One region of the Streptomyces sp. JLYT201 genome, then DNA from elsewhere that is predicted to be linked to it. Evidence: riboswitches for the same ligand, from Rfam matches in the RefSeq annotation. Region 1 holds a riboswitch; the other holds the start of a gene.
The links. A riboswitch is a leader RNA that binds a small molecule or an ion and turns the genes downstream of it on or off. The one in region 1 is predicted to bind glycine.
Positions count from the first base shown of each region.

Region 2: linked by a shared signal. The riboswitch ahead of gcvT (glycine cleavage system aminomethyltransferase GcvT) and the one ahead of gcvP (aminomethyl-transferring glycine dehydrogenase) in region 1 are both predicted to bind glycine.

Region 1 covers NZ_CM182551.1:8,132,983-8,148,245, forward strand. Annotated here, with positions in the region: gene AC5WAM_RS34650 (small basic family protein) at 1-245, shown strand, start outside; gene AC5WAM_RS34655 (DUF881 domain-containing protein) at 251-1,111, shown strand; gene AC5WAM_RS34660 (FHA domain-containing protein) at 1,194-2,141, shown strand; gene ftsR (transcriptional regulator FtsR) at 2,184-2,927, shown strand; gene AC5WAM_RS34670 (bifunctional nuclease family protein) at 2,981-3,454, shown strand; gene AC5WAM_RS34675 (MerR family transcriptional regulator) at 3,717-4,355, shown strand; gene AC5WAM_RS34680 (DNA polymerase IV) at 4,573-6,123, shown strand; gene AC5WAM_RS34685 (PRC-barrel domain-containing protein) at 6,212-6,637, opposite strand; glycine riboswitch at 6,773-6,870, shown strand; gene gcvP (aminomethyl-transferring glycine dehydrogenase) at 7,057-9,945, shown strand; gene AC5WAM_RS34695 (DUF5999 family protein) at 10,144-10,350, opposite strand; gene AC5WAM_RS34700 (hypothetical protein) at 10,672-11,268, opposite strand; gene AC5WAM_RS34705 (glutamate-cysteine ligase family protein) at 11,814-13,334, shown strand; gene AC5WAM_RS34710 (CPBP family intramembrane glutamic endopeptidase) at 13,537-14,337, shown strand; gene AC5WAM_RS34715 (PhzF family phenazine biosynthesis protein) at 14,419-15,246, opposite strand.
Region 2 covers NZ_CM182551.1:3,325,353-3,340,615, forward strand. Annotated here, with positions in the region: gene AC5WAM_RS13185 (ABC transporter permease) at 1-804, opposite strand, end outside; gene AC5WAM_RS13190 (ABC transporter substrate-binding protein) at 967-2,739, opposite strand; gene AC5WAM_RS13195 (ABC transporter permease) at 2,841-3,845, opposite strand; gene AC5WAM_RS13200 (enhanced serine sensitivity protein SseB C-terminal domain-containing protein) at 4,237-5,013, opposite strand; gene AC5WAM_RS13205 (enhanced serine sensitivity protein SseB) at 5,248-6,033, opposite strand; gene AC5WAM_RS13210 (AAA family ATPase) at 6,104-6,868, opposite strand; glycine riboswitch at 7,003-7,105, shown strand; gene gcvT (glycine cleavage system aminomethyltransferase GcvT) at 7,281-8,414, shown strand; gene gcvH (glycine cleavage system protein GcvH) at 8,558-8,935, shown strand; gene glyA (serine hydroxymethyltransferase) at 8,961-10,223, shown strand; gene AC5WAM_RS13230 (L-serine ammonia-lyase) at 10,418-11,788, shown strand; gene AC5WAM_RS13235 (phosphatidylinositol-specific phospholipase C) at 11,809-12,684, opposite strand; gene AC5WAM_RS13240 (glycoside hydrolase family 25 protein) at 12,890-13,441, shown strand; gene AC5WAM_RS13245 (GNAT family N-acetyltransferase) at 13,463-14,122, opposite strand; gene AC5WAM_RS13250 (EF-hand domain-containing protein) at 14,204-14,419, shown strand; gene AC5WAM_RS13255 (ABC transporter ATP-binding protein) at 14,472-15,263, opposite strand, start outside.

The DNA of each region.
Region 1 (15,263 bases):
CGATCGCCGTGGTGGCGGCGCTCGACGCGGTGTTCGGAGGCCTGCGGGCGATGCTCGACGGGATCTTCGACGACAAGGTCTTCGTGGTGTCGTTCCTGTCCAACGTGGTGGTGGCCGCACTGATCGTCTTCCTGGGCGACAAGCTGGGCGTGGGCGCCCAGCTGTCGACAGGTGTCGTCGTGGTCCTCGGGATCCGCATCTTCTCCAACGCCGCGGCCATCCGTCGGCACGTCTTCCGGGCGTGATGCCGATGAGCTCGACGAACCCCGCGAACGGGGACGACACGCCCGGCGACGGCCGCCGCAGGGAACTTCCCCCCGAGGTCCCGCCGACGCCCGGCAGGGCCGGTGGCGCGGCGGCGGGCGACGGGGCGGGCCCCGCGCCGGTGACCGGCCGCAAGCGGCTCGTGCAGGGGCTGTGGCCGCCGCGCCTGACGCGTGCTCAACTCATCGTGGCCCTGCTGCTCTTCGTCCTCGGCCTGGGCCTGGCCATCCAGGTGCGGTCGACCAACGACAGCAGTGACGCGCTGCGCGGGGCACGACAAGAAGATCTTGTTCGCATCCTGGATGAACTGGATGACCGTACTCAGCGTCTGGAAGATGAGAAGCGGCGCCTCGAAGAACAGCGCACCGGTCTCGAGAGCAGCTCGGACCAGGCCGAGGAGGCCCGCAAACAGACCGCCGAGAGGGAACGGCAACTCGGCATCCTTGCGGGCACGGTGGCCGCGCAGGGGCCGGGCATCACGCTGACGATCGACGACAAGAAGGGGACGGTGGAGGCACACATGCTGCTCGACGCCATCCAGGAGCTCCGCGCCGCCGGCGCGGAGGCCATCCAGGTCAATGACGTACGGGTGGTGGCCAGCACCCATCTGTCGGACGCGGCGGGCGGCGGTGTGCGGGTGGACGGCCAGAAGGTCGCCGAGCCGTACCGCTTCAAGGTCATCGGCAAGCCCCAGGATCTGGAGCCTGCGCTGAACATCCCCGGAGGGGTGGTGCAGACTCTGGAGAAGGAGCAGGCCACAGTCGTTGTCGCACGTACGGAGAAGATCGTCGTGGACGCCTTGCGACCGGCGAAGCGCCCTGACTACGCTCGGTCGTCCTCCCAGTGAGGCGGGGGTGCATGCGTGCTTCCGGTCCAGGGCATGAGGTTGCGGGGGGTCGGCGCACCCGGGACGGGGTGCGTGGTGGAAACTGTTTGGCGGATACGGACGTTGTGAAGATGTCCGTGTTGGCGATGCACGCCGGTGTGTGCAGTCAGGGTTCGTCCTGCCCCACGGGCGGGTCTGTTTCGGTCAAGGGGAATCGCCCGTGAAGTTGTTTGCGAAGTTGTTCGGCAAGAGTGCGCGTGAGGACGCGCGTCATCGTGCGCCGCGCCAGGGAGACGTGCCGGAGACCCAGGTGGGCGAGCGCCCGCTGTTCCGGGACCAGGTGGCTGGTCCGGGTGGTGACATTTCGGGCGGACAGGGCGCGTCGTCTGTTGACCCTGCTACTTCCGGCCGCATAGGTTTCGGGGATCCGTCGACCTCAGGTACGGGTGGAGGGTTTTCCGACCCGTACGCGTCCCATGCCCCAGCGGGGCAGCCGCGGCAGGAGGATCCGTCCATGTCGGCCCTGGTGTGTCAGAGGTGCGGTAACCGCAATGCGCAGGCGAGCCGGTTCTGTTCCAACTGCGGCGCGCCGCTGCGGCCCGGAGCGGTGAGCGAGCGCCCGTCCGAAACCACTTCGACGATCTCCATCTCCGGTCTTGAGGCCTACGACGCCGAGACCACGGGCCAGACGCTGTCCCCGGCGCTGTCGCCCGAGGCCCAGGCGGCCGTGGACGCCCTGCCGCTCGGCTCGGCGCTCCTCGTGGTCCGGCGCGGCCCGAACTCGGGCAGCCGCTTCCTGCTGGACGGCGACCTGACGACGGCGGGCCGTCACCCGCAGAGCGACATCTTCCTGGACGACGTGACCGTGTCGCGCCGCCACGTGGAGTTCCGTCGCGCCGCGGACGGCAGCTTCACCGTCGCCGACGTCGGCAGCCTCAACGGCACGTACGTGAACCGGGAGCGGATCGACTCCGTCGCCCTGTCCAACGGCGACGAGGTGCAGATCGGCAAGTACCGGCTGGTCTTCTACGCGAGCCAGCGGGGCATCTGACACTCCCCCGGACACCGTCCGGGGGAATCCCGAGGAAGGTCCATGCTGCACACACCGAGGGGCGGTGCCGGTCACGGCACCGCCGCTGCGGAACACCGGCTGATGAGCATCGGCGCCGTGCTGAACGTGCTGCGTGACGAGTTTCCCGAGGTCACCATCTCCAAGATCAGGTTCTTGGAGTCCGAGGGCCTCATCGAACCGCAGCGCACGCCGTCCGGATACCGCAAATTCAGCCCCGAGGACGTCGAGCGCCTGGCGCACGTCCTGCGGATGCAGCGTGACCACTATCTGCCTCTGAAGGTCATCCGCGAGCATCTGGACGCGATGGAGCGGGGCGAGCAGGTCACGCCGCCCTCGGTCGGGCAGCAGCGCGACGGGGGCGCCGACGGCGACGCCGAAGCGCAGGACGAGCGCACCGCAGCCCGGGTGGGGCGCGAGGCCCTGCTCGCCGCCGTGGAGGCCGACGAGGGGCAACTGGCCGACTGGGAGACGTACGGCCTGATCGCCGCGCTGCCGGACGGCAGCTATGACGCGGACGCCGTGACCGTGGCCGCGCTCGTCGTCGAGCTGGGGCGGTTCGGTATCGAGCCGCGGCATCTGCGGGCCATGAAGGCCGCGGCGGAGCGGGACGCCGCGCTCGTCGACCAGGTCGTGGCACCGCTGCGCAGGCACCGCAATCCGCAGACCAGGGCCCATGCGGAAGCGCGTACGAAAGAGCTCGCGGGCCTTGCGGGACGGCTGCACACGGCCCTCGTGCACAGTGCCCTGGGCGTGCGGCCGCGCTGACTCGGCGGGAGCCCGACTACCCAAACCCGCCGGGCACGTCCTAGGGTTGCTGTGTGAACGAGCTCGACGTCGTAGGTGTCCGGGTCGAAATGCCCTCCAACCAGCCGATCGTGCTCCTGCGTGAAGTGGGAGGCGACCGGTACCTCCCCATCTGGATCGGACCAGGGGAGGCGACCGCCATCGCCTTCGCACAGCAGGGCATGGCGCCCGCGCGGCCGCTGACCCACGACCTGTTCAAGGACGTGTTGGAGGCCGTCGGTCAGGAGCTCACCGAAGTGCGCATCACCGACTTGAGGGAAGGCGTGTTCTACGCCGAGCTGGTCTTCGCCAGCGGGGTCGAGGTCAGTGCCCGTCCCTCGGACGCCATAGCGCTGGCCCTGCGCACCGGGACGCCGATCTTCGGCAGCGACGGCGTGCTCGACGACGCGGGCATCGCGATCCCGGACGAGCAGGAGGACGAGGTGGAGAAGTTCCGCGAGTTCCTCGACCAGATCTCGCCCGAGGACTTCGGCACCAGCAGCCAGTGACGGGCCGGAATCCGCTGCGCGGGGGAGGCGCGGCCCGCAGGGAGCGGGCCGGGCGCCGACCGCGGCGCACGGACGGCTGAGAGACCCTGCGAAGGGCGGCCGAGGGGCCCGCTCCGGAGCATTCGGCTAGCCTTTCCCCGCAGGGCGGTACAGGAAACCACTCGCAGGGTGATTATCACTCGGCGTGCCGAGTGTGGCGATCGTTGACGAGCCCCTGGCGACTGCCTACCGTCGAGAAGGCAGGTCAAGGACGGAGGTCGGCGTGAGAAGCAGCGGCGACGGTACAGCGGTGGGCGGTTCGTATCCGCTGCACGGTGGCTCGGCCGAACCCTCGTTGAGGCGCCCGGTGCCGGTTCACGGTAGCGGCAGCCCGTCCGGACCGGAAGGCCAGGCGCAGCAGGGCGACAAGGACCAGATCGGATACCGGGGCCCGACGGCGTGCGCGGCCGCGGGCATCACCTACCGCCAGCTCGACTACTGGGCGCGCACCGGTCTCGTCGAGCCCAGCGTGCGCGCCGCGGGCGGCTCCGGCACACAGCGGCTCTACAGCTTCCGCGACGTCGTCGTCCTGAAGATCGTGAAGCGCTTCCTCGACACCGGTGTGTCGTTGCAGAACATCCGCACCACGGTGCAGCACCTGCGGGACAGCGGCTTCCGGGACCTGGAGCGCACGACGCTGATGAGCGACGGCGCGACGGTGTACGAGTGCACGTCGCCCGGTGAGGTGCACGAGCTGCTCCAGGGCGGTCAGGGCGTCTTCGGAATCGCCGTCGGTGTCGTCTGGCGCGACGTCGAGGCGGCGCTGTCGCAGCTGCACGGAGAGCGCGTCGACACGGGGGAGACCCTCGTCGGCAACCACCCGGGGGACGAGCTGGCGCAGCGCCGCAATCGCGCTGTGTGAGGCTCTGCGGGGCGAGCGGAGGCGCTGACGCCTCCGGCCCCTTCCGTGCGCCTGAGGCGCGCACAGGGCCGTACGCGCCCTCGGTGGGTGCCTGTACGCGCCGTCTGAGGGTCCGGCCCGTGGCCAAGAGGTCTGGCCTGCCGTCGCACGGCCTCGCTGACTGGTCCGTCGCCGCTGGTCACGGGCATTGTCAGTGGCGTAGGGCAGCATCAGGGGCGTGAGAACCGCGCCGACCATCCTGCATCTCGACATGGATGCCTTCTACGCGTCTGCCGAGCAGGCCGCGAAGCCGAGCCTGCGCGGCAAGGCCGTCGTGGTCGGCGGCCTCGGGCCGCGGGGCGTGGTCGCGACCGCGTCGTACGAGGCCCGGCGGTTCGGGGTGCACTCGGCGATGCCGATGGGGCAGGCGCGGCGCCTCGCGCCGAACGCCGCGTACCTCGTGCCCCGGTTCGGTCTGTACCGGGAGGTCAGCGAGCAGGTCATGGGGTTGCTGCGGCAGCTGTCGCCGCTCGTGGAGCCGCTCAGCCTCGACGAGGCCTTCGTGGACCTGGAGGCGGGCGGCGTCGCCGGCGACGAGGCGTCCGCGCGGGCCGTGGGGGAGCGGCTGCGGGCGGACATCCTGCGGGTGACCGGGCTCACCGGGTCCGTGGGCCTGGCCGTGTCCAAGATGCTGGCGAAGATCGCCTCGGAGGAGGCCAAGCCCGACGGCCTCGTCCTGATAGAGCCCGGCACGGAGCGGACGCTGCTCGGGCCGATGCCGGTACGGGTGCTGCCCGGTGTGGGCCCCGCGACCGGAGACCATCTGCGACGGGCCGGCATCACCACCGTGGAGGAACTCGCCGAAGCCGGAGAGGACGAGCTGGTGCGGCTCCTGGGCAAGGCCCACGGCGGGGCGTTGTACGCGATGGCGCTGGCCAGGGACGAGCGGCCCGTGGTGGCCGAGCGGGACACCAAGTCGGTCAGCGTCGAGGACACGTACGACGTGGACATCCACGACCGGGTGCGGGTGCGGATGGAGGTGGCGCGGCTCGCCGACCGGTGCGTGCAGCGGCTGCGGGCGGCCGGGCACTCCGGGCGGACCATCGTCCTGAAGGTGCGACGGTTCGACTTCTCGACGCTGACCCGCTCCGAGACGCTGCGGGGGCCGACGGACGATCCGGCCGTGGTGCGGGAGGCGGCGGCGCGGCTCCTGGAGTCCGTGGACACCACGGGCGGGGTGCGGCTGCTCGGCGTCGGGGTGAGCGGCCTCGCGGACTTCACGCAGGAGGACCTGTTCGCGCAGGCCCACGCGGTGCTGCAGACCGAGTCCCTGGCGCCCGGGGCCGAGGAGGAGGAAGCGGCGGCTGTCCCGGTGGCCGCCGTCGCGCAGGAAGGCGGGCCCGACGCGGGGGCCGGGCCGGGCGACGCGGTCGAGGAGCCGGTGGCGCCCGCCGAGCGGCGGTGGCCAGCGGGGCACGACGTACGGCATGCGGTGTACGGGCCCGGATGGGTGCAGGGCAGCGGGCTGGGGCGGGTGACCGTGCGGTTCGAGACCCCGGACTCGGCGCCGGGGCGGGTGCGGACGTTCCGCACGGACGACCCGGAGCTGGAGCCGTCGGATCCGCTGCCTCTGGTGGTGGCGGACGCGGGGGCTTCGACGCAGCGGGAGGCCGCGGAAGGGGAGCCGGTGGACCAGGAGGCCGCAGAGGCCGCAGAGGCCGCTTCGGTGGGTCGGGAGGCCTCGGCCGGTGAGGGAGGGGCGCTGCCGCTGGCGGAGGGGGCCGGGTAGGCACCCCTCGGTGCGGGCGGTGCGGGCGGTGCGGGCGGTGCGGGCGGTGCGGGCGGTGCGGGCGGTGCGGGCGGGGGCCGCGTGGCGGTCAGGTGCCCGCCCCGTCCGCCCTGTCCACCCCCTCCGCTCCGTTCGCCCGGTTCACCCGGTCCGCCCGGCCCGCCCGGCGGCCGAAGTCGTGGTCCGGCGCGGGCGGCGGCGTCACGTCCAGGCCGTAGTGGCGGTAGAGCTGGAGCTCCTGCTCGGGGGAGAGGTGGCGGCCCACGCCGAAGTCGGGGGCGTCCTTGATCAGGGCGCGCTCGAAGGGCACGCGCAGGGTGCCGTCCTGCACCAGCTCGCTGGGCTCCAGCGGGACGAACGCGTCACGGCTGAACAGACCGGTGCGTATGGCCGCCCACTCCGGGGCGCCCGTGGCGTCGTCGAGATAGATCTCGTCGACCGTTCCGATCTTGGTTCCGTCGCGGTCGAACGCCTTGCGGCCGATCAGATTGCGGGGATCGATATCTGTCTGCACGTTCCCTCCACTTGGTCGCAAGTCATCCGGGCTCATCCGTTTTTCGGTCGTCATACCTACGAAAGAGCACATCGGGACGGGCGGCCACTCGAGGGATCGGCCACGGACCGCGCTGGTAGGCTGGCAAGCGGCTGTTGACCCCGTGCGGGAGAGCTCTTCGGTGGCAGCACCGGAGGCGCCGAAGGAGCAACTCCTCCCCGGAATCTCTCAGGCCCCTGTACCGCACGGACGAGGCCACTCTGGAAAGCAGGGCGGGCGTCGGGCGGGCACGTTCGGAACCCTTCCTCACCGACGGTGAAAGCAGAGCCGCTCCGGCGGTCCTGTGAAGCTCTCAGGTTGAGATGACAGAGGGGGAGGCCGTCCGGGTACCCGCGCCGTGGTGCCCCTCGCAGGTCGTGTCAGACCAGGAGGCCTCCGCAATGACAGCCACCCCTCGCACTCCGCTCACGCAGCTCGAACAGGGAATCCCCTTCGAGCAGCGGCACATCGGGCCCGACGCGGAAGCCCGCGCCAAGATGCTCGCCCAGGTCGGCTACGGCTCCCTGGACGAACTCACGGCCGCCGCCGTGCCGGATGTGATCAAGAACGCCGAGGCCCTGGAGCTGCCCGGTGCGCGCACCGAGGCCGAGGTCCTGGCCGAGCTGCGCTCCCTCGCGGACCGCAACCAGGTGCTCGACTCCATGATCGGGCTCGGTTACTACGGCACGTTCACGCCGCCCGTGATCCTGCGGAACGTGATGGAGAACCCCTCCTGGTACACCGCGTACACGCCGTACCAGCCGGAGATCTCCCAGGGCCGCCTCGAGGCGCTCCTCAACTTCCAGACCGTCGTCGCCGAGCTGACGGGGCTGCCCACCTCCGGCGCCTCGCTGCTGGACGAGGGCACCGCGGCCGCCGAGGCCATGGCCCTCTCCCGGCGCGTCGGCAAGGTCAAGAACGGCGTGTTCGTCGTCGACGCCGACGTGCTGCCGCAGACCATCGCAGTGATCCAGACCCGGGCCGAGCCGACCGGGGTCGAGGTGGTCGTCACGGACCTCAGCGACGGCATCCCCGCCGACCTCGCCGAGCGCGAGATCAACGGCGTACTGATGCAGTACCCCGGCGCCTCCGGTGCTGTGCGCGACCTCAAGCCGGTCATCGAGCAGGCCCACGGCCTGGGCGCGATCGTCACCGTCGCCGCCGACCTGCTCGCGCTCACGCTGCTCACCTCGCCCGGCGAGCTCGGCGCCGACATCGCGGTCGGCACCACGCAGCGCTTCGGCGTGCCGATGGGCTTCGGCGGTCCGCACGCGGGCTACATGGCGGTGCATGAGAAGTTCGCCCGCAACCTGCCCGGACGCCTGGTCGGCGTGTCCGTCGACGCCGACGGCAACAAGGCCTACCGCCTCGCCCTGCAGACCCGCGAGCAGCACATCCGCCGTGAGAAGGCGACCAGCAACATCTGTACCGCCCAGGTGCTGCTCGCCGTCATGGCCGGGATGTACGCGGTGTACCACGGCCCCGAGGGCCTGAAGACGATCGCCCGGCGCACCCACCGCTACGCCACGCTGCTCGCCGAGGGCCTCAAGGCCGGCGGCGTCGAGATCGTGCACGGCGCGTACTTCGACACGCTGACCGCGCGCGTGCCCGGCAAGGCCGCCGACGTGGTCGCCGCCGCGCGCGAGGGCGGGGTCAACATCCACCCGGTCGACGCCGACCACGTGTCGTTCGCCTGCGACGAGACCACCACGCGCGCCCAGCTCTCCGCGCTGTGGACGGCGTTCGGCGTCGAGGCCGACGTCGAGGCCCTGGACGCGAGCGTCGAGGACACGCTGCCCGCCGGGCTGCTGCGCACCGACGCGTACCTGACGCACCCGGTCTTCCACCAGCACCGCTCCGAGACCGCGATGCTGCGCTATCTGCGCCGGCTCGCCGACCGCGACTACGCGCTCGACCGCGGCATGATCCCGCTGGGCTCCTGCACGATGAAGCTCAACGCGACCACGGAGATGGAGCCCGTCACCTGGCCGGAGTTCGGGCAGCTGCACCCCTTCGTGCCCGCCCAGCAGGCGCAGGGCTATCTGACCCTGATCCGCGAGCTGGAGGAACGTCTCGCCGAGGTCACCGGCTACGACAAGGTCTCCCTCCAGCCGAACGCGGGCTCCCAGGGCGAGCTGGCCGGTCTGCTCGCGGTGCGCGGCTACCACCGCGCGAACGGCGACGACCAGCGCACCGTCTGCCTCATCCCGTCCTCCGCGCACGGCACCAACGCCGCGAGCGCCGTCATGGCCGGGATGAAGGTCGTCGTGGTGAAGACCGCCGACGACGGCGAGATCGACGTCGAGGACCTGCGCGCCAAGATCGAGAAGCACCGCGCCGAGCTGGCCGTGCTGATGATCACGTACCCGTCCACGCACGGCGTGTTCGAGGAGCACGTCGCCGACATCTGCGCCGCGGTGCACGAGGCGGGCGGCCAGGTGTACGTCGACGGCGCCAACCTCAACGCCCTGGTGGGCCTCGCCAAGCCGGGTCACTTCGGCGGCGACGTCTCGCACCTGAACCTGCACAAGACCTTCTGCATCCCGCACGGCGGCGGTGGCCCCGGCGTCGGCCCGGTCGCGGTGCGCGAGCACCTCGCGCCGTACCTGCCGAACCACCCGCTGCAGCCCGCGGCCGGTCCCGAGACCGGTGTCGGCCCGATCTCCGCCGCGCCGTGGGGCTCGGCGGGTATCCTGCCGATCTCCTGGTCGTACGTCCGGCTCATGGGCGGCGAGGGCCTCAAGCGCGCCACGCAGGTGGCCGTGCTCTCGGCGAACTACATCGCCAAGCGCCTGGAGCCGCACTTCCCGGTGCTCTACACCGGCCCCGGCGGGCTCGTCGCGCACGAGTGCATCATCGACCTGCGGCCGCTGAGCAAGGCCACGGGCGTGAGCGTGGACGACATCGCCAAGCGCCTCATCGACTACGGCTTCCACGCGCCGACCATGTCCTTCCCGGTCGCCGGCACGCTGATGATCGAGCCGACGGAGAGCGAGGACCTGGTCGAGATCGACCGGTTCTGCGAGGCGATGATCGCCATCCGCGGGGAGATCGAGAAGGTCGCGAGCGGCGAGTGGACCGCGGAGGACAACCCGCTGCGGAACGCGCCGCACACGGCGGCCGCCCTCAGCGGCGAGTGGGAGCACGGCTACAGCCGTGCCGAGGCCGTCTTCCCCGCCGGTGTGTCGACCGCGGACAAGTACTGGCCGCCGGTGCGCCGCATCGACCAGGCGTACGGCGACCGCAACCTGGTCTGCTCCTGCCCGCCGCTGGACGCGTACGAGGACTGAACCGCGGGCGGGCTGATCCCGACGGCTGAGGGGCCCGGGCGGCGGCAGGCCGCGTGACCCGGGCACGAGTCAGGGCCGGTGCGGAGGACTTCGCGTCTTCCGGGCCGGCCCTGCGGTTCTTACGGGACTGTCTGCTCTTACCGGACTGTCTGTTCCTTCTCCGGACTATCGGTGGTGCTCCGCTTCCGTGCGGACGGCTCAGGCGGCCGTCATCACCTGATGGGTGCCCAGCGGCCGGTGCGGCGCGATGATCTCGCCGTTCGGCAGCAGCTCACCGGTGTCCTCGAAGAGCAGGACGCCGTTGCACAGCAGGCTCCAGCCCTGCTCCGGGTGGTGCGCGATCAGGAGCGCGGCCTCCCGGTCGGCGGATTCGGCTGTCGGGCACGGCGGCTGGTGCTGGCACATGGAAGGGTTCTTTCGTTGCGAAGTGGTGGTTGACGCGTCTGTGCTGCGGCTCGATGCGTTGGTCATGCCGCCCCCGTTCCCCCGTTGGTTGGTCGGTCCAGTCCAGTGTTGCCCCACGGCCGTGATTCCGCAGGGATTTTGCGGCAGTGCTCCCTACTGCCTTAAGGACGTATCACCCGCCCGGACGGTTCAGCCCAACTCCCCTGTCCCTTCGGGTGGTTCGGCGTGGCCGAAGTGGGCTAGTCCGGATGGGCAATCCGGGCAGGGGCGTGCCCCGCGGCCCAGGGGGCGGCGGGGCACGCAAGCGGAATCGCGCGGGGCTCAGGCGGGCGAGCCGAGCAGCGGGGCCGGGGCCAGGCGGTGGACGAGCACCGGGAGGAGGTCGGCGACGCGGTGCGGCCGGTGGGCGGCGATGCCGGGGGGCGCCGGGGCGAGCGGCACCAGGATGTCGGTGGCGGCGAGCGGTCCGCCCGCGGCGTCGGCCGTGCGGTCGGCGTGCAGCCACAGGGTGAGCATGTAGAGCTCCGGTACGGACAGCAGGCGCGGTTGGTAGACCTGCGGCATGGTCTCGGCGTGGCGCAGCGCGCGCTCGGCGGACGCGATGTACGGACCCTCGCAGAAGTGCGAGAACGCCCAGCCGTCGGGGGTGAGCATCGTCTCTGCCGCGGCCACCGCGCGCTCGCCGCAGCGGATCAGGAAGCGCCAGCCGGTGAGCTTGGTGGCCGCTCCGGTTCCCGGTGCGGGCTCCGCCGCGGTGTGGTCCAACTCGTGCACGGGCAGCGGGACGTCCGGGCTCACGGGCCCTTGGGCGGTGCGCAGGGACGGTGTACGGGCCTCGCGGACGGCGGTGGGAGAGCTGAGGGCCGCGAGGACGCTGCGCAGTGCGGGCGCGGGAGCCGGGGGAACATGCAGCGGCATGGTGGGTCGCCTCTCTTATTCGACAGGCACAAGTGGAGCGGGGGGCAGGTGCGGACGGCGCTGTCTGCTCGGGGCCAGAGGGGGCGGGGGCAGGGGCCCCGGGGGGCGGGGGACCGCGAGCGCCAACTCTCTGCCTCAACCCGGGAGTTTATACGACACGTGTTCAGGAAGTGTTTCGGCTAGCTGTTCCTCATATGCCGGGCAAGTCGTCATTCGGTCGCACTTCTGGGGGATTTCTCCTGATTCCGGATCGCGTCCGGGTGTGTGACCTCGGGATTTCTCGCAGCTGCGGTCGGCTGATTCTCGTCGGTTTTTTCACCACAACTGGAGGAACGGAAAGCGACATCGCGTCCCCTGTCCGTCCCTTGCTCGGCCCATGCTCGCCTCACGCCCGTCTCATGCCCCGTGAATGTGCCGCACGGCACATTCTGGAGCCTACCGGTCCAGGGGCCCGCGCGGGGCGTTATGGATCACATCGTCGGGGCATCATCCCCCGTACACAGCGGCCGGGTCGTTGGCTGCCCATCCGGAGGAGGGACACTTCGATGGGGGAAAAGGTCGAGGCGGGATCGTACGACCTGTCCGATCGCCAGCTGTACCGGATCAAGCACCGGCAGTGCCTCGCCGCGCTCGGGCGGATGCTCGACGAGCGGCGCTTCGACCGGCCCAAGAACCTGTTGGGTCTGGAGATAGAGCTGAATCTCGCGGGGCCCGACGGCACTCCGAGAATGATGAATGCGGAAGTTCTCAGGCGCATCGCGAGCCGGGATTTCCAGACTGAACTCGGAATGTTCAATCTGGAAGTGAACATTGCCCCGCACCGGCTCGGCGGCCGTGTTCTCGACCAGCTCGCCGAGGAGCTGCGCACGGCGCTCGCCTACGCCCACCGGAAAGCGAGCGAGGTGGACGCGGGCATCGTGATGATCGGCATTCTGCCGACCCTGAGCCGCGCGGACCTGGTGTCCGCGAACCTCTCCGAGGACGACCGCTACGCGCTGCTCAACGACCAGATGGTGGCGGCCCGCGGCGAGGACTTCGCCCTGGACATCGAGGGCGTGGAGCGGCTGCGGTGCTCGTCGGCGTCCATCGCGCCCGAGGCCGCGTGCACGTCGGTGCAGCTGCACCTCCAGGTCACGCCGGGCAAGTTCGCCGACGTGTGGAACGCGGCGCAGTCGATCGCCGCCGCCCAGGTCGCGGTGGGCGCCAACGCGCCGTTCCTGTTCGGGCGCGAGCTGTGGCGCGAGTCGCGGCCGCCGCTGTTCCTCCAGTCCACGGACACGCGGCCGCCCGAGCTCCAGGCGCAGGGAGTGCGGCCGCGCAGCTGGTTCGGGGAGCGCTGGGTCAGCAGCGCGTACGACCTCTTCGAGGAGAACGTGCGCTACTTCCCGGCGCTGATCCCGCTGTGCGACCACGAGGACCCGCAGCGCGTGCTCGACGACGGAGGGGTGCCGCAGCTGGGCGAACTGACGCTGCACAACGGCACGGTGTACCGCTGGAACCGCCCCGTGTACGGCATCGCCGACGGGGTGCCGCACCTGCGCGTGGAGAACCGGGTGCTGCCCGCGGGCCCGACCGTCACGGACGTCATCGCCAACGCCGCCTTCTACTACGGCGTGGTGCGCGCGCTCGCCGAGGAGGCGCGGCCCATGTGGAGCAGGCTTCCCTTCGAGACGGCGGCCCGGAACTTCGAGACCGCGTGCCGCCACGGCATCGAGGCGTCCCTGGAGTGGCCCCGGCGCGGGCGGTACGGCGGCCTCGCGCAGGTGGCGGCCGTCGATCTCGTACGCGAGGAACTGCTGCCGCTGGCCGAGGCCGGTCTCGACGCGTGGGGCGTGGAGCCCGCCGATCGCGATCTGTACCTGGGTGTGATCGAGGAGCGGTGCAGGCGGCGGGTCAACGGGGCGTCCTGGCAGGCGGCGACGTACCACCGGGCCCTGGAGCGCGGCCTGGAGCGCGACGCGGCCCTCGCGGCCACCACGCGCCGGTACTGCGAGCTGATGCACGCGGGGGAGCCGGTGCACACCTGGCCCGTGGGCCTTCCGGAGCCGGCGCTGCCGGTGCGGTGACGCGCCGCTGCGCGCCGGGGTCCCGGTGGACGTGGGGGCCCCGCGCGCGCTTCGTGGCGCGCGTGATCTCGTGAGCGCGGGTCGGCCGACCGCCCCCGGCGGTCATCGGGCAAGCTTGACGACCCAGGCGCGGCCCCGTACCGATCGGTGCGACGGGGCGGTGCGGCGAGCGACGAGGCGGGATCACGCAGTGGAGGCAGAAGTGCGAGCGGAGCCGGGGCCGACGGCTGGTGTCCTTCCGGAGGCGAAGCCGTCGCGGCGGTCCTTGCGCGACGAGACGCTGCTCGTCCTCGCCCTGTCGCTCGGTGCGAGCGGCGTGTCCGCGCTCATCAGTTTCATCGGCTCGGTCACCAAGCCGGGCGGGCTCAAGGACCAGGCGGCGACCCTCAACTCTTCGGCGGCTCCGGGGCGGCCCTGGCTGGACCTCGCGTGGCAGCTGTTCGGCATCACCACCGCGCTGGTGCCGGTCGCCCTCGTGGCCCACTTCCTGCTGCGGGAGGGCTCGGGCCTGCGGGCGCTCGGCTTCGACCGGACGCGGCCGTGGCCGGACCTGGGCCGGGGGGCCGCGGTCGCGGCGGTGATCGGCTCCACGGGCATCGCCTTCTATCTGGCGGCCCGCGGCCTCGGCTTCAATCTGACGGTGGTGCCCGAGGACCTGCCGGACGTGTGGTGGAAGTACCCGGTGCTCGTCCTGTCGGCGCTGCAGAACTCGATCCTCGAGGAAGTGATCGTCGTCGGCTATCTGCTGCGCAGGCTCGACCAGTTGGGGTGGTCGCCGCTGGCCGCCCTCGGGGCCAGCTCGGTGCTGCGCGGCTCGTACCACCTGTACCAGGGCATCGGCGGGTTCGTCGGCAACATGGCGATGGGGGTGGTCTTCGTCCTGCTCTACCGCCGGTGGGGCCGGGTCGGGCCGCTGGTCGTGGCGCACTCGCTCCTGGACATCGGGGCGTTCGTCGGTTACGCGCTGCTCGCCGGGAAGGTGGGGTGGCTGCCCACCGCGTGACGTGCCGGGGCGGCGGCCGGCCGCCGCCCCGGGCCGTGCCGAGCGCCCGCCGCGTGATCCGACGCGGCGGGCGCTCGCGCGTCAGGCCAGCAGGTCGCCCTCGATGACGGTGACCGCGCGGCCGGTCAGCAGGGTGCGGTCGCCGCGCAGGTCGGTGCGCACCAGGCCGGAGCGGGGCGAGGCCTGCAGGCCCGTCAGGTCGGTGCGGCCGAGGCGCGCGGACCAGAAGGGCGCGAGGGCGGTGTGCGCGCTGCCCGTGACCGGGTCCTCGTCGATGCCCACGCGCGGGAAGAAGCCGCGCGAGACGAAGTCGTAGCCGCGGGCGGGGTCCTCGGCGAGCGCGGTCGCGATGATGCCCCGCTCGGAGTGCCGGACGAGGGCCCGGTGGTCGGGGGCGAGGCCGCGGACCGTCTTCTCGTCGGCCAGCTCGACCAGCAGGTCGCCGGTGTGCGGCCCGGTGTCGTACACGGAGAGCGGCTCGGCGCCGAGCGCCTCGGCGATGCCGTCCGGGGCGGTGGTCGCGGTGAGCGGGGCGGTCGGGAAGTCCAGCGTGATCGTGCCGTCCGCGTGGCTGGTGGCGACGAGCACCCCGGCCCGGGTGGCGAACCGCACCGTGCCCCGGGCCGTGTCCGTGGTGTGCAGGACGTGGGCGAGGGCCAGGGTGGCGTGGCCGCACAGGTCGACCTCGGTGGCGGGCGTGAACCAGCGCAGGGACCAGTCGGCGTCGCCGCCCGGCGGAAGGGGGTGCGCGAAGGCGGTCTCGGCGTGGTTGACCTCGGTGGCCACGTGCTGGAGCCAGGTGTCGTCCGGGAACGAGTCGAGCAGCAGGACGCCCGCGGGATTGCCGGTGAAGGGGCGCTCGGCGAAGGCGTCGACGATGCGGATGCGCTTCCGTGGGGATGTCGTCATGGGGCGACCGTAGGGGG
Region 2 (15,263 bases), 4.8 Mb from region 1:
GACGCCGAGGTCGAGTCCGAAGACGGTGAGGATCGGCGTCATCGCGGAGCGCAGGGCGTGTCTGCGGATGACGACGGACTCGCCGAGGCCCTTGGCGCGCGCGGTGCGGATGTAGTCCTCGCCGAGGACTTCCATCATGGTGGCGCGGGTGAGACGCGCGTACATCGCGGCGTTGAGGAAGGCGAGCACGATCCACGGCAGGATCAGCGTCTGGAACCAGACGTCGATGCTGTCGTCCGTCGAGAGGCTGTCGGCGATCTTCACCCAGCCCAGGTTGTGGACGAAGATGCCCATCGCGACCATGCCGGTGAAGAAGACGGGCAGCGAGACGCCGCCGAGGGCGGTGGTCATCGCGGCGCGGTCCCAGATGGTGCCCCGCTTGAGCGCGGAGACCACACCGGTGGCGACACCGGCGGCGAGCCACAGCACACAGGCACCGGCGGCGAGCGCGCCGGTCACGGGCAGGGCGTCCTTGAGGGTCTCCCAGACGGGCGCCTCGGTGCGGAAGGAGTAGCCGAAGCAGGGCGCCGGGCAGTGCGTGACATCACTGCCGTTGGCGTAGTCCCGGCCCATCGGGATGCCCTTGATGAAGTCCCAGAACTGGACGATCAGCGGGTCGTCGAGACCCAGCTTGGTCCGGATGCCGGCGAGCTGCTCGGCTCCGGCCTGCTTGCCGGCGAAGAGGACGGCGATGTCCTGTCCAGCCCACTTGGGCAGCATGAAGAAGACGGTGAAGGTCGCGAGCAGTACGACCAGCACCATGATGATGACGGCGATCAGGCGCCGGATGAGGTAAGCAAGCACTGTGCGCGGCCCGGCGGTGGCTCCGCGGCCCCCTCGTGAGGGGTGCGGGGCCACCGCCCGGGGCCATCACCTGCCCTTCGGACTGGCGGATATCGGCGGCGTTGTGACGGTTGATCAACTACGGGTGCCACGGCGGGGGCTGCCCGCCGTGGCGGTGGGGCGCTACTTGCTGCTGACGCCGAGCGAGACGTAGTCGTACCGGCCGTTGTAGGCGTCGGACATGTAGGCGTTGGTCAGCCGCGGTCCGCGCCAGGTGATGTTCTTCTCGTAGAGGAAGGGCATCCAGTCGGCCTGGTCGAGGATGCGCTTGTCGAGCTGCTTGTAGATCTCACCGGCCTTGACCGGGTCGGTCTCGGCGATCGCCTTGTCGAAGAGCCCGTCGATCTTCTTGTCCTTGATCTGGGACTCGTTGTAGTTGCCGTTCTCGACCAGGAAGCGGGAGTCGAACAGCGGCTGCGCGTAGCCCTGGCCGGACGGGAAGTCGGGGCCCCAGCCGGACATCTGCATGCTGTAGCCGCGCTTCTTCACCACGGAGGGCGAACCGGTGATGCTGGCCGAGTCGGCGCCGTCGAGGGACTCGACGTCGACGTTGATGTTGGCCTTCTTCAGCTGGGCCTGGAGCGCCTCGGCGGCGTCGACCTCACCCGGGTTGTTGTTGCGGGCGGTCAGCTTGGCGCTGAAGCCGTTCGGCTTGTCGCACTGCTTGAGCTCGTCCTTGGCCTTGGCCAGGTCCGGCTTGCCCTTGCGCGCGAGCACGCCGTACGGGTCGTAGTCGCTGTAGCCCGGGATCGCCTTGGGGAAGGTGCTGTTGGCGATGTCACCGGCGGCGAGCTTGCCGCCGCGGGTCTGCTGCAGGCTCGCGAAGTCCGTGGCGTAGAAGACGGCCTTGCGGCAGTGGACGTTGTCGAACGGCTTCGCCGTGTGGATCAGGGCGACGTAGCGCACGAAGGACGTGTGCATGTTGTCGACGCTGTCGCGGTGCTTCTGGACGGCGGTGACGCGGCCCGACTGCGTCATGCCGGTGCCGTTGAGGTCGACGTCGTAGTCGCCGGCCATCAGGCGCTTGTCGTTCTCCTCCAGGTTGGCGGAGATGGTGACGTCGATCTTGTCCGGGAGCGCCGGGCGGATCGGGTCCGAGGCCTTCTTCCACTTGTCGTTGCGCACGAGCACGATCTTCTTGCCGGGCTTGTACGTGTCGAACTTGTACGGGCCCGAGGAGAACGGCCGCGAGGTGTACTTCGCCTTGGTGTCCTTCGCCGCCTTCACCGGGGAGCCGGAGGGCATCGCGAGGAACTGCTCGAAGTCACCGTTGCGCTTGGGCAGCTTGAAGATGATGGTCTTGTCGTTCGGCGTCTGGATCGCCTTCAGACCGAGCTTGTCCGCCGACTTGTCCTTGTACGGACCCGGGTACTCGCCCTTGGGGTCGAGCGCCTGGCGCAGATAGCCGGGGCCACCGGTGATGGTGTCCTTGGCCCAGATGCGCTCGATTCCGTACTTGATGTCCTTGGAGGTCAGCGGCGAGCCGTCCTCCCAGGTGAGGCCGTCACGCAGCTCGTACGTGTAGGTCTTGCCGTCGGCCGAGATCTTCGCCGTGGACTTGGCGAGGTCCGGCACCAGCTTCGTGCCCGCCTTGCCCGGCTTGGTGTCGTACGACACCAGCTGGCGGGTGTAGAAGCGCATGAAGTCCCAGGACATGCCGTAGTACGCGCGCTGCGGGTCGGCGGAGTCGAGGTCCTGCTTCCCGACCATGCGCAGGGTGCCACCGGTCTTCTTGGACGCCTTGGCGACCTTGTTCAGGGCGGCGTTGTAGCCGGCTCCCTTGCCGTCGCCGTCGCCGTCACCGTCGCCGCTGCCGCAGGCCGTGGTGGTCACCAGGGCCGCGACGACGAGGGCCGCGCCCGCGGCGAGCCGCCTTTTCGGGGGAAGTGTGGGCATTTTCTCGCAACCTTCCAGATTCGCGGTCCCTGGCTTATCGCTGCCGAAGAACCATGGAAAGAGCCACCTGACCAGCGGCAGGGGCAAGTCAGTCGGGTCTGCTAGCGGGTTCCCTTGGGGTCGAGCGCGTCGCGCAGACCGTCCCCGAAGAGGTTGAAGGCGAGCACCGTGATGAAGATCGTCACACCCGGGAAGACCATGAACATCGGGTCGTGCTCGTACGTTTCGAGGGCGTCGCGCAGCATGCCTCCCCAGGAGGCGGTCGGCGGCTTGACACCCGCGCCCAGGAAGCTGAGGGCGGCCTCCGTGAGGATGTTCGTGGGGATCATCAGCGTCGCGTAGACGGTGATGGGGGCCACGAGGTTCGGCAGGAGTTCGCGGAAGAGGATGTGGCGCCGCCCGCCGCCGAGGCTCTTGGCGGCCTCCACGTACTCGCGCTCCCTGAGCGAGAGCGTCTGGCCGCGCACGATGCGCCCGATGTACGGCCAGCCGAAGAAGCCGATGACCAGGACGAGGATCGCGACGCGCACGCTCGTCCCTTCGAGGCCGAGGAAGTCGTCGGGAAGGACCGAGACCAGGGAGATGATGAAGAGCAGCTGCGGGAAGGAGAGCAGCACGTCCATCACGCGGCTGATCAGGGCGTCGATCCAGCCGCCGAAGTAGCCCGCGATGATCCCGAAGAGGGTGCCGAGCACCACGGCGACGATCGCGGCGAGGAAGGCCACGAGCAGCGAGATGCGTGCTCCGTAGACGATCCGGCTGAACACGTCGCGGCCCTTGTTGGGCTCGACTCCGAAGAGGTAGTCGCTGCTCACGCCGCCGAACGAGCCCGTGGGCAGGTTCGTCAGCGGGTCCAGCTTCTCCTGGTGGAAGTCGTTCGGCGGGTGTCCGAGCAGGCCGACGATCAGGGGCGCGAACACCGCCACGAGGACCAGGAGGACCACCGTGATGCCGCCCGCGAGGGCGACCTTGTCGCGCTTCAGCCGGTTCCAGGCGATCTGGGTGAGGGACCGCCCCTCGACCTTCTTCCCCCCTGCACCAGCTGCGGGGGCGACTTCCACCGTGGGTTTCGCGTCCGCAGGTGTGTCATGCAATGGCGCCGTCATCGTGGCAGGGACCCCTCTCAACCGGCGGTGACCGGCCCGCACTTGCCGCTGTAGCGACGTGATCAGTCCGTCGTACACAGGGGCGAAGGCCCCTTGGAGCGGGAGTCTTCAACGGGGTCGTGATCTGTTACCAGACTTGTCGGGGAATGGATGCGCAACCGTGATGCTGATCGAGGTGTTCCGTTATCCGGACGTCACTGAACGACGGGCGAACACGGGGCAGTTGGGGGCACAGGAGCCACACGCGTCCATACAGGCACTCCTGCCCCAGAAGAGGACATCACGCACAACGGCGCTGATCAGCTCGCCGACGACAAGCGGAATCCAGCCACCACCCTGTTCGCCGCAAGGGGCGCGCAGTGGGATTGCTACGTCTTTCGTACGAGATGCCTCAGTACTGTGCGGGATAGCCGTATCCGCCCGCGGCGGGAGCGGAAGCCCCCTGCGCGTCGCGGTCGTAGAACGGCCGGGCGTTGGCGCGCAGCCACAGCGCCACCGGGTCGTGCGGATCGGCCATCGCGACGGTCGACACGGGCAGGCCCTCGGGGACGGCGCCGATGGACTGCTGCATCATCGCGCGCACCGAGTCGACGGACGCGGGCGAGGTGTCGTACACGTCCAGGCCGATGGCCAGATAGGGCGCGCCGAGCACCGGCTGCACCCAGGCGCGGCGCAGCGCGCGGACGGCGGGGGTGCGGTGCGCGTTCTGGGTCAACAGCGCGTAGAACTGCGGGAGTTCGATGGTCGGGTCGGTCAGCCGCAGCGGGCCGGCGGGCTGGCTGGCGAGGCCGCCCGCGATGCGCCGCAGATCGAGCCAGGGGATGCCGACGCCGCCGCCTGGGGCGTGCGGATTGAGCCACAGGCCGTAGTGGTCCGGGTACAGCGCGCGGGCCACGTCGAGGCCGCCGACCACTTCGTAGCCGCGGTTCCAGCCGCTGGCGGAGAGCTCCTGGGCGGAGGTCACGCACGGCGCGTAGCCGTAGCCCTCCACCTCCATGTTGCCGTACTGGGCGTCGGGGGATCCGGCCTGGCCGTGCCAGAGCAGCATCCACACCTTGCCGTCGGCGAGGGCGTGCAGGAGCGCCTCGTACGCGTCATAGCGCCCCGGCGTCACCTGGCGCAGCATGTGCTCGACCTGTCCGGCCGCAGCGGTGCCCGACGCGCTCACCCTAACCGCCCCTTCGCGACGTGCCCTGCGCGGTCGTTGCGCCGACCGCGTCACCGGGCACCAGCTTAAGCGGGGTGTGGCGACTTAGCGCTTGAACAGGTGGTGCCGTGCTGTGCCGTGCTGTGCCGTGCTCTGCCGTCGGATGCCTGCGGGCCGTCCGTGGCTGGTCGCGCAGTTCCCCGCGCCCCTTCGGGGCGCTGGCCCCCGGGGCGCTGGCCCCTCGGGGCGCTCCCCCTAGCCTGCGGTGAAGAACGGGCGGAGGCGGGCCCTCATCCAGTCGCCCACCGGGTCCTGGGCCACGTCCAGGAGGACCAGGTTGACCGGCCACGGCACCGGGGTCCGGCCGAGGGCGCGGCCGAGGGCCGCCATGGGCAAGTCCCGGGCGTCGCTCTCCCAGGAGGACAGCTCGACGCCGACGAACAGGGTGGGGGCCTCGTCCTCGACGGTGGCGAGACAGCGCCGCGCGCTGAGCACCGCGCCCGTCGCCTCGAACTCCTGCGCCGCGGCGGACAGGAAGTCCACCGGGTCGTCCTGCCAGTCCGGCTCGAAGAGCCGCACCCGGCCGCCGCTCGCGGGCCCGTCCAGCTCCGTGCGCCCCACCCGGCACAGCGCGGCCACCGCGGCGGGCGGCAGCGGCACCGCCACCGTGCCCTCCGGGTTGAGCGCGATGCCGAGCTCCGGCGCCAGGCCGCGCGCGAACTCCACCGCGGGCGCCACCGTGCAGCTCATCCGCCCCCCGGTGGCCTGCTGGAACTCCTGCTCCGAGGTGAAGACGGGCACGTACGCCTGCCCGTCGAGCTCCAGCGTCGGCAGGTCGAGCGTGCCGCTCTCGGGCCCGCCGCCGTTCGGCAGCGGGATCCACAGGCTGCTGCGGCCCAGCACCTCGACTATGCGGGCGCCCGTCGCCTCGGACGGCGGCGCGCCGAGCGAGGCGGCGAGCACCTCCTCCAGTTCGTTGGCGGGCCAGCCGCCGTAGGGATGGGCGTGCGCCTGTGCCGGTACGTCCCCCGGAAAGTCCATCTGCCTCGACCTCTGCTCTGCGTGCTGTCTGCGGCCCGACCCTAACGCCGCCGGGCCCGCGCGCCCCGCCCTACCCGCCCTGACCCTCGAAGCCCAGCGCGCGCAGCGCCCCCGCCGCCTCCCGGTCGAGCAGCACCGCCGAGCCGCAGCCGCGCGGAAGGCGCCCGCTCTCGGCGGCCCGGACGAGACGGCCGACCGTCCTGCGGTGGCGCGCGAAGGCGTACCGGGAGACGCCGCGCCCCCGGGCGCGCTGGCCGTCGAGGGCCACCGGGGCGGGCACGTCGAGGAGGAGCAGGTGCAGCGTGGCCCCGCGCCGGGCCGCCGCGCGGGCGAGCCAGCGGCGCACCCACGGCTGGGTGCCGCAGTCGTGGACGACGACGCCGGTGCCCGCGCGCAGCGTCCGGCGCAGGTGCACGTAGTGCGCGAGGCGGACCAGGGGGCGGTAGAGCGCGTACGGGATCCGGCGCGGCACCCGGGCCGCCCAGCGGTCGCGGGTGTCCTGGGAGTCCACGCGCGGGCCCGCCACGGCGCGCCGCATCAGCGTGGACTTGCCGCTGCCGGGCAGGCCGGAGACCACCACGACGTCCCCCGCGGCGAACACCAGGCGGCGCGGGCCGTGCCCGGAGCGGCCCCTGAGGTCGCGCACCACGGCCCGGTGGGAGGCGGCGACGGCCTCCCGCGCGGGCGCCGCGGGGGCGCCCGGCTGCGGGGGCAGGGCGACGCCCGCGCCGGGCAGCACCGCCCCCGCCCTGGGCAGCGAGACACCCGTGGTCGTCGCGTAAGCACTGCTCCTGCGCACCGTGATCGGCCTCCCCATGCTCGTCACGTCACTCATCCCCAGTACTTCTCCGTCGTATGTAAAGAGAAGGTAATGCCCTACGAAGACGACAGCGGGGGACTCCCTGGTTGCGGCTGTTGTGAAGCGGGGGCGCGTGCAATGATGTGCGCGCCAACTCCATACCGGCCGCTTGAATCCGCGCGGGAGAGTCCCCGGTGACGCAGGAGCGTCGCGGGGCGCCGAAGGAGCAAGTTCCTCCCTTGAATCTCTCAGGCCCCGTACCGCGCGGGCGAGGCACATCTGAAAAGCGAGCCACTCCCCCGACGAGCGCCACCAGCTCGGCCCGCGGGACGGCTCCACCCAAGGTGCAAGTCATGCCCCGTCATACGCGCGGGACGTGGTGAACCTCTCAGGTTTATGACAGATGGGGAGGACAGACCTCGCCCGTCATGCCCTGGAGCCAGTACTGATGAGTCAGACCGCAAGCGCCCCACGTCAGACCGCCCTCGACGCCCTGCACCGTTCGCTGGGCGCCACGATGACCGACTTCGCGGGCTGGGACATGCCGCTGCGGTACGCCAGCGAGCGCGACGAGCACAACGCCGTGCGCACCAAGGCCGGCCTCTTCGACCTCTCCCACATGGGCGAGATCACCGTCACCGGCGCCCAGGCCGTGGACCTGCTGAACTTCGCGCTCGTCGGCAACATCGGCTCCGTCTCCGTGGGCCGCGCCCGGTACACCATGATCTGTCGGCAGGACGGCGGCATCCTGGACGACCTGATCGTCTACCGCCTGGCCGAGACCGAGTACATGGTCGTGGCCAATGCCTCCAACGCCCAGACCGTCCTGGACGCCCTCACCGAGCGCGCCGCGGGCTTCGACGCCGAGGTCCGCGACGACCGCGACGCCTACGCCCTGATCGCGGTGCAGGGCCCGGAGTCCCCCGGCATCCTGAAGTCCCTCACGGACGCCGACCTGGACGGCCTGAAGTACTACGCGGGCCTGCCGGGCACCGTGGCGGGCGTGCCCGCCCTGATCGCCCGCACCGGCTACACCGGCGAGGACGGCTTCGAGCTGTTCGTGCAGCCGCAGCACGCCGAGAAGCTCTGGCGGGCGCTCACGGACGCGGGTACCCCCGTGGGGCTCGTGCCATGCGGCCTGTCCTGCCGCGACACGCTGCGCCTGGAGGCGGGCATGCCGCTGTACGGGAACGAGCTGACGACGTCGCTGACCCCCTTCGACGCGGGCCTCGGCCGGGTCGTGAAGTTCGACAAGACGACCCACGCCGACGACTTCGTGGGCCACGACGCCCTGCAGGCCGCCGCGGAGCGCGCCGAGAGCGCGCCCCCGCGCAAGCTCGTCGGGCTTGTCGCCGAGGGCCGCCGGGTGCCGCGCGCGGGCATGGACGTCGTGGCGAACGGCGAGGTCATCGGCCAGGTCACCTCCGGCGCCCCGTCGCCGACGCTCGGCAAGCCGATCGCGATGGCGTACGTGGACCCGGCGCACGCGCAGGCGGGCACGGCGGGCGTGGGCGTCGACATCCGCGGCACCCACGAGCCCTACGAGGTCGTGGCGCTGCCGTTCTACAAGCGGCAGAAGTGACGCACGGCCCGCGCCGGACCTGATCCCGCGGACGCGCCGGAGTCCGGTCCGTCCGCCGGTGCCCCGTCCGTCCCGTCTCACTCCGTAAGACTGCACATCCCCGCGTTCATCAGCACACGCCCGCGTACAGGAGAATTCACGCCATGAGCAACCCCCAGCAGCTGCGTTACAGCAAGGAGCACGAGTGGCTGTCGGCCACCGAGGACGGTGTGGCGACGGTCGGCATCACCGAGTTCGCGGCCAACGCGCTCGGCGACGTCGTCTTCGCCCAGCTTCCGGCGGTCGGCGACACGGTCGCCGCGGGTGAGACCTGCGGTGAGCTGGAGTCGACGAAGTCGGTCAGCGACCTGTACTCGCCGGTTTCCGGTGAGGTCGTCGAGGCCAACCAGGACGTTGTGGACGACCCGTCCCTGGTGAACTCGGCCCCCTTCGAGGGCGGCTGGCTGTTCAAGGTGCGCGTCGCCGAGGAGCCGGGCGACCTGCTCTCCGCCGACGAGTACACCGAGTTCGCAGGCAGCTGACCACGGCGTAAGGACTGATCTTCCGATGTCGCTTCTGAACACCCCTCTCCACGAGCTCGACCCGGACGTGGCCGCGGCCGTCGACGCCGAGCTGAACCGCCAGCAGTCCACCCTGGAAATGATCGCCTCGGAGAACTTCGCTCCGGTCGCCGTCATGGAGGCCCAGGGCACGGTCCTCACCAACAAGTACGCCGAGGGCTACCCCGGCCGCCGCTACTACGGCGGCTGCGAGCACGTCGACGTGGCCGAGCAGATCGCGATCGACCGGGTCAAGGAGCTGTTCGGCGCCGAGTACGCCAACGTCCAGCCGCACTCCGGCGCCTCCGCCAACCAGGCCGCGCTCTTCGCCATCGCCAAGCCCGGCGACACGATCCTCGGCCTGGACCTGGCGCACGGCGGCCACCTCACCCACGGCATGCGCCTGAACTTCTCCGGCAAGCAGTTCAACGTGGTCCCGTACCACGTGGACGAGGCCGGCCTGGTCGACATGGCCGAGGTCGAGCGCCTGGCCAAGGAGAACAGCCCGAAGGTGATCATCGCGGGCTGGTCCGCCTACCCGCGTCAGCTCGACTTCGCCGAGTTCCGCCGGATCGCCGACGAGGTCGGCGCGTACCTGTGGGTCGACATGGCGCACTTCGCCGGTCTCGTCGCCGCGGGCCTGCACCCGAACCCGGTGCCGTTCGCGGACGTGGTGACCTCCACCACGCACAAGACGCTCGGCGGCCCGCGCGGCGGCATCATCCTGGCCCGCAACAAGGACTTCGCGAAGAAGCTGAACTCCGCGGTCTTCCCCGGCTTCCAGGGCGGCCCCCTGGAGCACGTGATCGCGGCCAAGGCCGTCTCCTTCAAGGTCGCGGCCTCCGAGGAGTTCAAGGAGCGCCAGCAGCGCACCCTGGACGGCGCCCGCATCCTGGCCGAGCGCCTGGTCCAGGACGACGCCAAGGCCGTCGGCGTGGACGTCCTGTCCGGCGGCACGGACGTGCACCTGGTCCTGGTCGACCTGCGCGACAGCGAGCTGGACGGCCAGCAGGCCGAGGACCGCCTCCACGAGGTCGGCATCACGGTCAACCGCAACGCCGTCCCGAACGACCCGCGCCCGCCGATGGTCACCTCCGGCCTGCGCATCGGCACCCCGGCCCTGGCCACCCGCGGCTTCCAGGCCGAGGACTTCCGCGAGGTCGCCGACATCATCGCGGAGGCGCTGAAGCCCGGCTTCGACGCCGAGTCCCTGCGGGGCCGGGTGTCCGCTCTGGCCGCGAAGCACCCGCTGTACCCCGGCCTGAAGTAGTTTCGTACGCTTTTATTGGTACGGACTTCCGGGGCACCGCGCACACTGGACCTGAGGACGGTGCGCGCGGTGCCCCGCACCGCGTGCCCGACCAGCAGACCCGCAAGCCCGTGAAAGCCCGCCGAGCCCGCGCAGCACCGCCCTCGCACGACCGGCAGACAACGGCGTCTACCACCCACCATTGGAGTTCTCTCGTGGCCATCTCGGTCTTCGACCTGTTCTCGATCGGCATCGGCCCGTCCAGCTCCCACACGGTCGGCCCGATGCGGGCGGCGCGCATGTTCGCCCGCCGCCTCAAGAACGAGGGCCTGCTGGCCCACACCACGGCCATACGCGCCGAGCTGTACGGCTCCCTCGGCGCCACCGGCCACGGCCACGGCACGCCCAAGGCCGTCCTCCTCGGACTGGAGGGCGAGTCCCCGCGCACGGTGAACGTGGAGAGCGCCGACGACCGCGTCGAGGAGATCAAGACCTCCCGGCGGCTGAACGTCCTCGGCATGCACGAGATCGACTTCGACTTCGACGAGGACCTGGTCCTGCACCGCCGCAAGGCCCTGCCGTACCACGCGAACGGCATGACGATCTTCGCGTACGACCGCGAGGGCGCCCTCGTCCTGGAGAAGACCTACTACTCGGTAGGCGGCGGCTTCGTCGTCGACGAGGCGGCCGTCGAGGGCCAGAACCCGATCGTGCCCGACGACACGGTCCTGAAGTACCCCTTCCGCACCGGTGACGAGCTGCTGCGCCTCTCCGCCGAGACGGGCCTGTCCATCTCCGCGATGATGCTGGAGAACGAGAAGGCCTGGCGCACCGAGGAGGAGATCCGCGAGGGCCTGCTCGACATCTGGCGCGTCATGCAGGCCTGCGTCTCGCGCGGCATGTCCCGCGAGGGCATCCTGCCCGGCGGCCTGAAGGTCCGCCGCCGCGCCGCCCACTCCGCCCGCCAGCTGCGCGCCGAGGGCGACCCGCAGGCCCGCGCGATGGAGTGGATCACGCTGTACGCGATGGCGGTGAACGAGGAGAACGCCGCGGGCGGCCGCGTCGTGACCGCCCCGACGAACGGCGCCGCGGGCATCATCCCGGCCGTCCTGCACTACTACATGAACTTCGTGCCCGGCGCCGACGAGGAGGGCGTGGTCCGCTTCCTGCTCGCCGCCGGCGCCATCGGCATGCTCTTCAAGGAGAACGCGTCGATCTCCGGTGCCGAGGTCGGCTGCCAGGGCGAGGTCGGCTCCGCCTGCTCGATGGCGGCGGGCGCCCTCGCCGAGGTCCTCGGCGGCTCCCCGGAGCAGGTGGAGAACGCCGCCGAGATCGGCATGGAGCACAACCTCGGCCTGACCTGCGACCCGGTCGGCGGCCTCGTCCAGATCCCGTGCATCGAGCGCAACGGCATGGCCGCGGTGAAGGCCGTCACCGCCGCCCGCATGGCCATGCGCGGCGACGGCTCCCACAAGGTGTCCCTCGACAAGGTCATCAAGACCATGAAGGAGACCGGCGCCGACATGAGCGTGAAGTACAAGGAGACCGCGCGCGGCGGCCTCGCGGTCAACATCATCGAGTGCTGACCCGGGCTCCCGCGAGGGCCCTAGTGGTGGGCGATGAGTGACTCCACCAGGCCGGCGCGGGTGTTCGGGTAGTCCATCGGCACGATCCCGAGCCCCCGCCAGGCCCGCCCCTCGGCGCTCTCCAGGAGGGCGTGCACCTTCGGGTTCAGCTCGTCGGAGTTCCAGCGCGGCGGCAGCCCGGCCGCGGTGCTCACGAAGTTGACGTACTGCTTGCCGGGCTGGGCCGCGGCCTTGCGGAAGTGTGCCTCGACCTTCGGGTACTTCGCGCCCGGGGCGGCGTTCCAGTCGTCCTGGAGGTCGAAGGTCCCGGTGTCGCCCCACCGGATGCCGCCCGGCAGGCCGCCGTTGTCGGCGATGAGGACGACGCGGCCGCGCACGTCGCCGAGGCGCGGCCAGGCCTGCCCGATGTGGAAGAGGGACCGCCACCCGCGCCGGTCCAGATAGTCGTCGAAGACCGCGCGGAACGCGCTGTCGCTCTCTTCCGAGTACTCCTGCTTGACCCGCATGAGGACGGTCTCCGACGGCTGGGCGGCCAGGAGGTCCCGGCAGGCGCCGAGCACGTCGTCGAAGTTCAGGTTCTGGTAGAACGCCGCGTGGTGGATGGTGAAGGAGCCCTCGAAGGCCCGGCACCGGATGTCCAGGAACCGTATGCCGGAGGCCAGTTGCTGCCCGAGCGTGGTGTTCTGGCACTCCACCCACCAGCCGCCGAAGCGGGCCCCGGAGTCGTGCGTACCGGGAATCGTGAGGCGCTGAAGGGGAGTCGAGGAGTCGATCCCGGCCAGCCAGCTGCGGCCGTCGAGGGGGCGGGCGGCGGCACGCGTCGCGGACGTGCCGACGAGGGCGGCGGACGCGGTGGCACCGGCGGCGGCGAGGAAGGTGCGACGGCTGAGGGCCATGTGGGTTCCCGTGGGGGTGGGGGGCGTGGGAAGGGCCCTCAGTATGGATGGGAACGCCTGTGGTGGGGAACGGTCAATCCACAGTCAGCAGTTCACGTTTCACCGACCGCTCACCGATCGCTCACCGACCGCCGGGGCGAACCCCCCACCCCCCGTTCCCCGGCCGCGACCCGCTTCCCTCCTCCCCCACCTCCGGAGGCCATCCATGCTGCGCGGCATCGACGTCAGTTCCCACCAGTCGTCCTTCTCGACCGACGGCGTCTCCTTCGTCATCGTCAAGGCCACCGAGGGCCGCTCCTACATCAATCCGCGCCTGTCGGCCCAGACGGAACGCGCCCGCGACGCCGACTGCGTCCTGGGCTTCTACCACTTCCTGTGGCCCGGCAACATCACGGCCCAGGCGGAGTACTTCGTGGCCGAGGCCCCGGAGCGGGCGGGCGACTTCCTGGCCGTCGACTGGGAGTGGACGGGCGACCACACGGCGGCGACGAACGCGGAGAAGGACCGCTTCATCAAGGAGGTGAAGCGGCTCCGCCCGAACCTGCGGACGATCCTCTACACCAACCGCGACTTCTGGCTGAACCGGGACACGACGTCGTACGCGGGCGACGGCCTGTGGATCGCCGACTACGTGACGGCGGGCAAGCCCCGCATCCGCGCCGAGTGGCGCATCCACCAGTACACGTCGACGCCCCTGGACAAGAACGTGGCGGACTTCCCCGACAAGGCCGCGATGCGCGCCTGGGCCACGCCCTAGCCCGGCCTCCGGGACGCCCCGCTACCGGGCGAAGAACAGGGCCTCCGCGCCCACGGGGCGGAACCCCGCCGCCTGGAAGGCCCGGACGCTGCGGGCGTTGCCCGGGGCCTGCTGGGCCCACACCGTGCCGCCGCCCGGCACGAGGGCGCGGGCCGCCGAGGCGAGCGCCCGTCCGAGGCCCCGGTGGCGTGCCGACTCGTCGACCTCCACGGACACCTCCCAGCGCCCCGCGACCCCGCGCCCGAGGACGACGACGCCGCCCGCGTCGGACGTCCACACCCGTACGTCATCACGCCGCTTGAGGGCCCGGGCCACGCGGGGGTGGTCGGGGTCGTCGAGCGCGCGCAGGCCGAGGGCCGGGTCCGGTGGTCCGGGCACGGCGGACGCCACGGTGACCAGGTCGATGGTGTCGACCGCGAGCCCGGTCCGCTGCCCGAAGGCGGTGAGGAAGCCCGGGTTCATCGTCGCGGCCAGCGGGTCGCAGCCGATGCCCGCCACGGTGGCGCGTACCCACTGGGGGTCCTCGTCGGTGAAGACGACGGTGTGCGCCGTGAACGACATGACCCCGGCGTCGCGCGGCGACGGCTGCGGCACGACGGTGGTGCTGCCGTCGGCGGCGGGGAACTCCCCGCGCGCGGCGGCGCTGAGGACGGCGTCGAGTGACGCCGGTGCGCTGGCCATGGCCGTACTCCTTGCAATCGTCACCCGGACCGGCCGTTACCCTAACCCCCGTCAGTAGGACACGAGGAAGGGGCGGACCCGGTGGCGGACATCGAGGAAGCACGCAAGCAGTTCGACCGGTTCGACGCGGACGGCGACGGCTACATCACGGCGGCGGAGTACAAGACCGCCATGGCGCAGATGGGGGACTGGCACGTCACCGAGTCGGTGGCCGAGGCCATCATCAAGTCCAAGGACCTGAACGGCGACAAGCTGCTCTCCTTCGACGAGTTCTGGGCCAGCCTGAACAAGGCCTGAGCAGACCTCGCACCACCGGACGGGCCAGGACTCTCCTGGCCCGTCCGACGTTTCACACCCCGTACCCGGCGCCCCGCACGGCCCACCGCCCCGCGCGCCGCTCCACCCGTACCGGGTGGTCGAAGCACGCGCTGATCAGCTCGCTCGTCACCACGTCCCGTACGGCCCCCGAGGCGAACACCCGCCCCTCCCGCAGCAGCACGGCGTGCGTGGTGCCGGCGGGCAGCTCCTCCAGGTGGTGGGTGACGAGGACCGTGGCCAGCCGGGGATGCGCGGCCCGCAGCGCGTCGAGGCTGTCGAGGAGCCGCTCGCGGCCCGGCAGGTCGAGCCCGGTGGCGGGCTCGTCCAGGAGCAGGAGCCGCGGGTCCGGCATGAGCGCGCGGGCGATCAGGGCCCGGCCGCGCTCGCCCTGCGACAGCGTGGGCCAGCGGGCGTCGGCGCGGGCGGTCAGGCCCAGCGCCTCGATCAGCCGCTCGGCCCGCTCACGCTGGGCCCGCGACGGCTGCCAGTGCGGTACCCGGGCCACGCTGTTGGTCAGGCCGGTGAGGACGACCTCGCGCACGGGCAGCGGGGAGCGCAGCGGATGGCGGGGGTCGACGTGCCCCAGGTACGTGCGCAGCTCCCTCAGGTCGACGGTGCCGAGGCGGCGGCCGAGGACGTCCACCGTGCCGTGCGTGGGGTGCGTCAGGGCGCCGAGCAGGCTCAGGAGGGTGGACTTGCCCGCGCCGTTGGCGCCGAGCAGCGCCCAGTGCTCCCCGGCCCCGACCGTGAGCGAGACGTCGTCGAGGATGCGGCGGCCGTCGCGGACCACGGCGACGGCCGCGGCGCGCAGGAGGGGAGCGGG